3 regions of the Bradyrhizobium sp. Ash2021 genome follow, and region 3 is predicted to be linked to each of the others. Evidence: predicted binding sites of a transcription regulator. Region 3 holds the regulator's gene; each other region holds the start of a gene.
The links. The regulator PhoB, encoded in region 3, activates phosphate uptake and scavenging genes when phosphate is short. The targets are predictions, from matches to a motif close to TGTCATNNANCTGTCAT.
Positions count from the first base shown of each region.

Region 1 (3,277 bases), 3.9 Mb from region 3:
GGGCTGATCGACCACGCGAATCGAACGTCCGTTGCGGGCAACGACCCTGGTCAGGCTTTCGCCGGCATTCGCCGCCGCGACCACCATGGCGAAGAACTCATCGGGATCGCCGTCCCATTTTCCGATCGATTTCTGATCCTGGAGAACGTCGATCAGCAAGCGACCCTGCAACGGCATTCCGGTCCGATCCATCATCTCCTTGTAGCGCTCGTTGAACAGCAGGATGCGGCCTTCCGCATTGAACATGCAAAGCCCCTGCGACATGTTTCCGATCGCGGTGTCGAGCAGGACCTTCTGCTGATGCAGTTCGCCGCTTGAGCGGCGATCGAGCATGGCGGCCACGAACGATATGCCGAGGATGGCGAAAGCTGCGACCGCGGTCAAAAAGGAAAGCGCGGCCGGAGAAATCGTCAGTTCGTCGCCAACCAGGGTGGGATCCGGAACGAGCGTAACGGCGCCCATCGCCGTGAAGTGATGCGAAACGATCGCGACCGTCAGCAGGGCCGTGGCGGCAAGGGTATGACGGCGATCATCCCGGCGCGTGGCAACGACCAGCGCCAGCGCCCCGAATACGCTTCCGAACACGACCGAAGCCAGCACGATACCGGGCGACCAGACGATGCGCGCCGGAAGTTCCAGCGCCATCATGCCGGTGTAGTGCATCGCCGCGACGCCAACGCCGATCACCGCGCCGCCAGCCGCAACCGTCGACCGGCGGTCATTGAGCGACGCAATGCTGAGGCCGACGACGGAGATCGCTACAGCAAAGACCAGCGACATGAGGGTGACCGGAATGTTGTATCCGGCACCGATGCCGGGATCGTAAGCCAGCATCGCAACGAAGTGGGTGGCCCAAATTCCGCAGCCGCCGACCGCCGCATCCAGCCCGATCCAGATCGCGCGCGTGCGGCCCTGTGAAGCCCTGGCGCGATGAAACAGGCTGATCGCAACCGCACTGGCCAGCCAGCAAATGGTGCCGCCAAGGACGACCAGCCGCCAGTCATGCTCGGTGACCAGGCAATTCAGCACTTGATACATTACAAACCCCCGCTATCGGTCTGTAATGACAGCACTGATGGTGCATTATCTGTAACCGTCACCGGCTTCGTTGCGCGAATGGTGAACAAAGCTTTGAATGGAGTTCAAAGTGGCGCGGCGGGCTTTGCGATTTTTGCCGTACCGGAGCACTTGGCACGAATCACCTCAATTTGGAGAACCAACGCGCAATAAACCCTCCTGTTTCGACCTGACGATACGGTATGGATCGAAGTATGTTTGCAGCGGAACGCGTCCGGTCACGCAAAAACACCGCGCGAGCGTCCCGCGCGGCGTTTTGCCTCAATATCCAAAAAGACTAGCTGGCGGCCTTCAGATTATCTTCCCTTCGGCGAGCGTGGTCAGCTTGCCCTGTGCATCCGGCAAACCAGCTCCAGCCGCTGCACATGGGTCTTGGTTTCCTCGAGATGGGTCAAAAAGCCCTGCTTGAGCTGCTTGTCAGTGGCCTTTTCAGCCATTTTTGGCAGCGCTTTGACGAGTTGTTTCCCGGCGTAATGAAATCTGAAAGCCTCGTCAGGGAACAACGACACAATGCGACGATTTGAATCTCCGGAACGGGCCGAAAGGCGACTCAAAATTCCGAACGTCAATACATATGTCCGCCGTATGACAAAGGCGGCCAACGATGGCAGAAGCTTGGATGTCAAGGACTGCACAACGCCGCGATTTTAGCTTATGGGTCTTCACGCACGGTGCATCTCGCCGTCTCCGGTTGCTTTTGTGACCGGTTTTTCCAACGTGTTACCGCCCCGCCGGGAGGATGAATGCATCGGCTGCTGACCACGCTCAGGCGTGGCTTCAAGGAAAAGATCGGCTGGAAACGGCTCGGTATCGCTGCGAGTCTTCTCATTATCGTCTTTGCGGTCACGACGCTGGTGCGAACCCTGAAGGGGGTCGACACCGGCGGAATCCTGACTGCGCTGACGGAGATTGCCCCGCACCGGATCGCGCTTGCCGCTTTGTGCGTGGTTGGCGCCTTTTGCACGCTGACCTTCTATGATTTCTTCGCGCTACGAACCATCGGCAAGAATCAGGTCCCCTATCGCATCGCCGCGATGTCGAGCTTCACCAGCTACACCATCGGTCACAATATCGGCGCTACCGTATTCACCGGGGGCGCGATCCGCTTCCGGATTTATTCCGATTACGGCCTGACCGCGATCGATGTAGCCAAGATCTGCTTTCTCTCCGGGCTGACATTCTGGCTCGGCAATCTGTTCGTGCTCGGCTTCGGCATGGCCTGGCATCCCTGGGCGGCGTCCGCGATGGACCTGCTGCCGCCGGCGATGAACCGGCTGATCGCGATCGGCTGCCTCGCCGGCATCGCGGCCTATTTCATCTGGCTGGTGATGGGCGAGAACCGCCGCGAGCTCGGGCAGAACGGCTGGAAGGTGGTATTGCCCTCGGCGAAGCTGACGCTCGTGCAGGTCCTGATCGGCGTGGTCGATCTCAGCTTCTGTGCGCTCGCGATGTATTTGTTGATGCCGACGCAGCCGCCTATCGATTTCGTTTCGCTGGCGGTGGTGTTTATCCTGGCGACGCTGCTTGGCTTCGCCAGCCATGCGCCGGGAAGCATCGGCGTCTTCGAAGCCGCGATGCTGGTGGCGCTACCCCAGTTCGGCAAGGAACAATTGCTGGCGACGGTGGGGATGTTCCGGATCCTGTATTTCCTGATCCCGTTCGGGATCTCGATTTCGATCATGGGGACCCGCGAATTCTGGCTCAACGTCGTGCGGCCCTGGCAGGAACGCCGCCGGCTGACCGAGGCCTGCACGGCCAAAGCCCGGGTGCGGCAGCCGGTCAAGAACCGGCAGTCGTAACCGGTAACGGCGGCGCTATCTTTTCGGCCAACCCAATCCATTCTCTTATTTTTGCCTTACCGCTAACGTCAAACGCGCCATGGGCCGAATTCTCACTCACTCGATAAAGTCGACCATGCTGCTCGCATGCGTGCTGGCCGCGCTGTCGGCGTCATGGGCGGAAGCGCAGACCGCCGCCGACGCGCCGCTGCGGATTTCATGGGAAGTCCGCAACCGCTTCCGGCTATTCCGCGAGGAACGGGACTTCCTGCTGCAGACCGACGCAGAGCGCGGCCGCAGCGTGCTGGCCGCCGAACAGGCCCTGGAATTGCAAAGCGACGGCCGCGGCTGGGCGCGTAACACCGTGAACCGGCTTTGCATCGACCTTTCCGGCCGCGTCAACGAGCCCTGCACCCGCGACA
Region 1 covers NZ_CP100604.1:6,387,125-6,390,401, forward strand. Annotated here, with positions in the region: gene NL528_RS31000 (EAL domain-containing protein) at 1-1,038, opposite strand, end outside; partial or broken gene NL528_RS31005 (DUF892 family protein) at 1,410-1,550, opposite strand; gene NL528_RS31010 (YbhN family protein) at 1,821-2,876, shown strand; gene NL528_RS31015 (hypothetical protein) at 2,992-3,277, shown strand, end outside.
Region 1: NL528_RS31010 (YbhN family protein) is a predicted target of PhoB. The motif match lies at 1,652-1,668, and genes of this name have one in related genera.

Region 2 (3,277 bases), 3.8 Mb from region 3:
GTTGAAGGCGCCGCGGAACTTGAACGACCCGGTCCGCTGCAGCATCTCCGGTTTCAGGAACACTTTGGTTCCGACGCGCTCGTTGAGAACGGGGAATGACAACAGCGGCGTCCGTACCGCGAATGGGGCAACCACCCGCGCCGCCGCATCGATATCCGCAGCTTCGACCGCTGCATGTGGGGCTGGTTCTGTCATGTCAGCTTTGTATCGCGCCGGCCGAGGCGCGGGCAAGACGCATTCCTGTGAAATCAGGCGGCGAAATGCGGGCCTTCGGCGACGAATTCGACCGCTTCGCCTTCCGGATCGAGCGCCCGAACGTTCAGGGCGTGCTCGACAAAGACGCGCGCCGAGGCTTCCCAGGTATGGGCTGCGGCAAATTCGGTGCAGCTCTGCGGCGAAATTTGCAGCGCTTCCAGACAGGCCGCCCCCAGATCGTCGTCGAGGACACCGACCGGCGCAGCACCGATCACGTCGCGGGGCCCGGTGACCGGAAAAGCGGCAACCGGCAGGCCGCTGGCCAGCGCTTCGAGCAGCACAAGCCCAAAGGTGTCGGTCTTGCTCGGGAACACGAACACATCGGCGGCGGCATAGATCTCCGCCAGTTCGTCGCCATGACGGGCGCCCAGAAACACGGCTTTCGGATATTTCCGCTCCAGCGCGGCGCGCGCCGGTCCGTCGCCGACCACGAGCTTGGTGCCGGGCAGATCCAGATCGAGGAAGGCCTCGAGATTCTTCTCCACCGCGACGCGGCCGACGCTCAGAAACACCGGCTGCGGCAGGCAAAGATCGACGGCACGCGGATGAAACAGGGCGGTGTCGACGCCACGCGACCACAGCACCACGTTACGAAAGCCGCGCATGCGCAGTTCGATGGCGAGCGCCGTCGTTGCCGCCATCACCGCCTGGCTCGGCCGGTGGAACCAGCGCAGCGCCCGCCAGACCCATGCTTCCGGAATCGGCGAACGCGCAGAGACGTATTCCGGGAACCGGGTGTGGAAGCTCGTGGTGAACGGCAAGCCATGCTTGCGACAATAGCGCCGCACCAGCAACCCGACCGGACCTTCGGTCGCGATATGAATGCTGTCGGGCTTTGCCGCTTCGATCAGTTCGGCGATCTTGGCCGGATACGGCAACGCGAGGCGCAGATCGGGATAGCTCGGCATCGCAAAGGTGCGAAACGATTGCGGCGTCAGGAAAGAGACATCGACGCCAAAGCCCTTCGCCGCCTGCGCCATCATGGCCAGCGTCCGGACCACCCCGTTGACCTGGGGATGCCAAGCATCGGTCGCGACCAGGATATGCGTCATGGGGCGCGCGCCGCGACGCGGGGAACCGGGGCGATCCGGCGCAGCGGATCGGTCCAGGTGATGATTTCGAACTGGCCGTCCTCGTGCTCGGCGAGCGCGGTGCAGCTTTCCACCCAGTCGCCGCAGTTCATGTAGCGGATGCCGTGCTCGTCACGGATGGTGGCATAATGGATATGGCCGCAGATCACACCGTCGGCGCCGTGACGCCGCGCCTCGGCCGCCAGCGTTTTCTCGAACGCGCCGATATAGTTCACGGCGTTCTTGACCTTCAACTTGGCCCATTGCGACAGCGACCAATAGGGCACGCCGAACATGCGGCGGAAGAAGTTGACGAGGCGGTTCATCTGAATCGCGAAATCGTAGGCCTTGTCGCCGAGATGGGCGAGCCAGCGCGCGTTCTGCACCACGAGATCGAAGATATCGCCGTGGATGATGAGGTAGCGCTTGCCGTCGGCGCCCTCATGGATGGTGTTTTCCACCACATCGATGCCGCCGAAATGCGTGCCGTAATAGTTCCGCAGGAACTCGTCGTGGTTGCCCGGCACGTAGATGACCTTGGCGCCCTTGCGTGCCTTGCGCAGCATCTTCTGCACGAAGTCGTTGTGCGATTGCGGCCAATACCAGTTGGATTTCAGCGCCCAGCCGTCGACGATATCGCCGACCAGGTAGATCGTGTCGGCGTCGTGAGAGCGGAGGAAGTCGAGCAATTGGTCGGCTTGCGAACCGCGGGCTCCGAGATGGACGTCGGAGATAAACAAAGTGCGAAAGCGCCGCTCGGGGCTCTCTTCACTCGAGGAGTCACTTCCCATGCCAGTGCACCTACCAGATCCCTGTGACAAGGCGATGACGATTCACGCGACCGATGACCGGGAATCAATGACGAGAATCAGTGGCACGCCCCACCATGGCGTAACAGCGCGATGCGACATTCAGGCGACATGCGGGCCCGTATATTTCCGGCTCGTTGTTGCGGAAGCAGGGAACTGATGTGGCTTCGCATTCCCGCGGCACGATCTGCCCGAGCTTTGCACGAACGTTCTCCCTCGAAGAGGGCGCAGGGAATGCCGGGTGCGCGCTGCACCCGCGGTCTCGTGTGCAATGTGCACGAGAAATGCGCACACGAGCATACAGGTTCAGCGGAAACACTCCGGCATCCCCCGCGCAATGGCTTTACGGCTTATGGCGCGCTCTCCCCGGCGACGAATTCGTCTTGTCACCGTCGTCGGCGAATTGACGGTTTTGCCAGGCCCGGTTGGGCTGACGAAACCTTCGCCGACTTGACACCAGCAACGGGTGCCAGGACCACACGCTTTTGCCGTACGCGTCTGCGCCGTTCGTCCTGCGCGCCGGTTGATCGCTCACGAGAAACTCGCCCTGCGACCACCGTTTCGCGCCGACGCTGCCGCGTCCACCGCATCCCGTCCCACGTTCGTGACGATGGCCAACGCCCCTCGTGAGGAACGGGATGGCGGGAGTTATACTTTTGATTTGCCCGACGGGATGAACAGAAATATTTCGCGTCGAGATAAAAAAATGACTCGACAACGGGGCGACGCACTCGACCGAGTGATTTGCCCGTCGGGCAAAAAGCCATGCAATACGCGTCAGCGTGGCGGCGTGTACGGATCGGGCGTTCCCATGGCGATCAACGGGTACTTCTTCACGCTGGCCTCGAATTCGCCCACCATCTTCAACACCGGGCCGAACACCCAGCTATCGGTGATGACCTTGTCCTGATCCTCGCGCGGGTTAGTGTAGAGATTGAACAGCAGCGGTATCGCGAGCTTGACCGGCGGAGAAACCATCGTCTCCTGCTGGTAGAAGTGCACCTTGAAATTTTTCCATTTCACGGCCTGGAGACGATCCGCGCACCAGATCAGGATTCCTTCACGTGCCGATTTTTCGTTTCTGCCGAGGAAGAAATCCGATTGATCGACGCCGTCCATCGGCCGATCCTTCGGTACGGCTGC
Region 2 covers NZ_CP100604.1:6,409,604-6,412,880, forward strand. Annotated here, with positions in the region: gene NL528_RS31090 (threonine/serine dehydratase) at 1-195, opposite strand, end outside; gene NL528_RS31095 (glycosyltransferase family 1 protein) at 249-1,307, opposite strand; gene NL528_RS31100 (UDP-2,3-diacylglucosamine diphosphatase) at 1,304-2,116, opposite strand; gene NL528_RS31105 (arylsulfatase) at 2,912-3,277, opposite strand, start outside.
Region 2: NL528_RS31100 (UDP-2,3-diacylglucosamine diphosphatase) is a predicted target of PhoB. The motif match lies at 2,140-2,156, and genes of this name have one in related genera.

Region 3 (3,277 bases):
GCGCCAGAGTCCCGCCATATTGTAGCGTCTGAGCCGTCGGGTACGACATCTCGTGCGGCGGATCTGATCCTCTGAAGTCCGGTGTTCTGCGTACACGCTCGGGCGCGCTTTCTGCGCCCGGCGAGGGCTAAGGGATTCTGCCCGCAGGGATATTTGAGACGATTGGCATCGCCAGCGCTGCCCCAGATTGGCCGGCGCGACGCGAAGGGAAGAATGCGATGACAGTATTGACCTGGTCCGACGATCGCGTCGAGCAACTGAAAAAACTTTGGGAGTCCGGCCTTTCGGCCAGCCAGATCGCCGCGGAACTCGGAAATGTGACGCGAAATGCGGTGATCGGCAAAGTGCACCGGCTGGGGCTTTCCGGCCGCGCCAAGAGCCCCTCCTCGGCCGCCCCGCGGCAGCGCAAGGCCCGCCCAGCCCAGCAGATGATGCGGGTTTCGCGGCCGGTGTCGCGCGGCAACACCGCGCTGGCCCATGCCTTTGACGTGGAGATGGAGCCCGATCCGGTCACCTACGACAATGTGGTGCCGATGAGCCAGCGGCTGTCGCTGCTCGAGCTCAACGAGGCCACCTGCCACTGGCCGATCGGCGATCCCTCGAGCAACGACTTCTTCTTCTGCGGCGGCAAGGCGCTCGCCAGCCTGCCCTATTGCGCGCACCACTCGCGCGTCGCCTATCAGCCGGCTTCCGATCGCCGCCGCCCGGCGCCGAAGCCGACCAGGTAAGGCACGCGCACTCTCCGGTGTCGTCCCCGCGAAGGCGGGGACGACAGTGGAGTGTTTTCACTCCACCTTCGCAAATCGATCGTCCAGCGCGTAGCCGGCGCCGCGGACGGTGCGGATCGGGTCCTGCTCGCGGCCGGGGTTGAGCAGTTTGCGCAGGCGGCCGATATGCACGTCGACGGTGCGCTCGTCGATATAGATGTCGCGGCCCCAGACGCTATCGAGCAGCTGCTCGCGGCTGAAGACACGGCCGGGATGCTCCAGGAAGAACTCCAGCAGGCGATACTCGGTCGGGCCGAGATCGATCGGACGGCCCGAGCGCGCGACCCGGCGCTTCTCGCGATCGAGTTCGATGTCGCCATAGGTCAGCACGGTGGCGAGCCGCTCCGGGCTCGCCCGCCGCAACAGGCCTTTCACACGCGCCAGCAGTTCCGGCACCGAAAAGGGTTTTACGATGTAATCGTCGGCGCCGGTCGCCAACCCCCGCACCCGCTCGCTTTCCTCACCGCGCGCGGTCAGCATGATGATCGGCAGCTGCTTGGTCTCGGGCCGCGCGCGCAGGCGGCGGCACAGCTCGATGCCGGACAGTCCCGGCAGCATCCAGTCGAGCACGATCAGATCGGGCACGCGCTCCTTCAGCCGTGTGTCGGCGTCGTCACCACGGCCGACGGTTTCGACGTCGTAGCCTTCGGCATCGAGGTTGTAGCGCAGCAGCGTCGTCAGCGCTTCCTCGTCTTCGACCACCAGAATGCGGGCGCTCATCAGTGTAAGCCTCTCTTCGTCTTATTTTGCCGCGTTTTCTTCACGCGAAACGCTACGTCTCTAGTTCCCGGGTACCGTCGTGGCGAACGTCGTCATGTCGCCCTTCGGACGCTTGTCCATGATCTGCTGGCCCTCGATCATGTAGAACACGGTTTCGGCGATATTGGTGGCGTGGTCGCCGATCCGTTCGATGTTCTTGGCGCAGAACATCAGGTGAATACAGAACGAGATGTTGCGCGGATCTTCCATCATGTAGGTCAGGAGCTCGCGGAACAGCGAGGTGCAGATGGCGTCGACTTCCTCGTCGCCCTTCCACACCGCCATCGCCGCCGGCAGGTCGTGCGCCGCATAGGCATCGAGCACCGACTTGACCTGCGACTGCACCAGGTCGGTCATGTGCTCGAGGCCGCGGATCAGTTTCAGCGGATGAAAATCGTTCTCCAGCGCCGCGACCCGCTTGCCCATGTTCTTGGCGAGGTCGCCGATCCGCTCCAGATCGGTGGCCACCCGCATCGCGCCGACGATTTCGCGCAGATCGATCGCCATCGGCTGGCGCCGCGCGATCGTCAGCACCGCGCGCTCCTCGATCATGTGCTGCAGATTGTCGATTTCGGCATCGGCGGCGACCACGCGCTTGCCGAGCGCGATATCGCGGCGCACCAGCGCATCGACGGATTCGGTGATCATGCGTTCGGTGAGGCCGCCCATCTCGGCGACCAGCCGGGTCAATTCCTGCAGATCGCTGTCGAACGCCTTGGCGGTATGTTCAGAAGCCATGTGTTATCTCCTCAACCGAACCGGCCGGTGATGTAGTCTTGGGTGCGTCGATCGCTCGGCGAGGTGAAAATCTTGTTGGTGTCGTCGAACTCGATCAACTCACCAAGGTACATGAAGGCGGTCTTGTCCGAGACGCGCGCCGCCTGCTGCATATTATGGGTAACGATGGCGATGGTGTAGTCCTCCGCCAGTTCCTGGATCAATTCCTCCACCTTGGCGGTCGAGATCGGGTCCAGCGCCGAGCAGGGCTCGTCGAACAGGATCACCTCGGGCCGCACCGCCACGGTGCGGGCGATGCACAGCCGCTGCTGCTGGCCGCCGGAGAGCGATAGGCCCGAGGCGTTCAGCTTGTCCTTGACCTCATTCCACAGCGCGCCGCCACGCAACGCCTTTTCGACCCGGCCGTCCATCTCGGATTTGGAGATCTTCTCATAGAGGCGGATACCGAAGGCGATGTTCTCATAGATCGTCATCGGAAACGGCGTCGGCTTCTGGAACACCATGCCGACCCGGGCCCGCAGCAGGTTGAGATCGAGCTTGGGGTCGAGGATGTTGGTCTGGTCGAGCATCAATTGACCGGTCGCACGCTGGCCGGGATAGAGATCGTACATCCGGTTGAAGATCCGCAGCAGGGTCGATTTGCCGCAGCCGGACGGCCCGATGAAGGCGGTGACGCGGTGGGTGCCGAGCGCAAGGTTGATGTTCTTCAGCGCGTGGTGCTCGCCGTAGTAAAAATTCAGGCCCCGCGCGGTGACCTTGGCCGGCGCGTCCGGCAACGCCACCGGGGGAACGGATCCGCTCGCGCTGCTCACCGATACAGAAAGATCGTTCATTTTGCGGTCCTCTCGGCGCCCAGGATGCGCGCGCCAATGTTCAGCGCGAGCACGGTCAAGGTGATGAGCAAGGCCCCGCTCCAGGCCAGCTGCTTCCAGTAGGCGTAGGGGCTTTGCACGAAATTGTTGATGGTGACCGGCAGGTTCGCCATCGTCTTGGTCAGGTTGAGGCTGAAGAAC
Region 3 covers NZ_CP100604.1:910,408-913,684, reverse strand. Annotated here, with positions in the region: gene NL528_RS04245 (GcrA family cell cycle regulator) at 219-728, shown strand; gene phoB (phosphate regulon transcriptional regulator PhoB) at 786-1,487, opposite strand; gene phoU (phosphate signaling complex protein PhoU) at 1,548-2,264, opposite strand; gene pstB (phosphate ABC transporter ATP-binding protein PstB) at 2,276-3,097, opposite strand; gene pstA (phosphate ABC transporter permease PstA) at 3,094-3,277, opposite strand, start outside.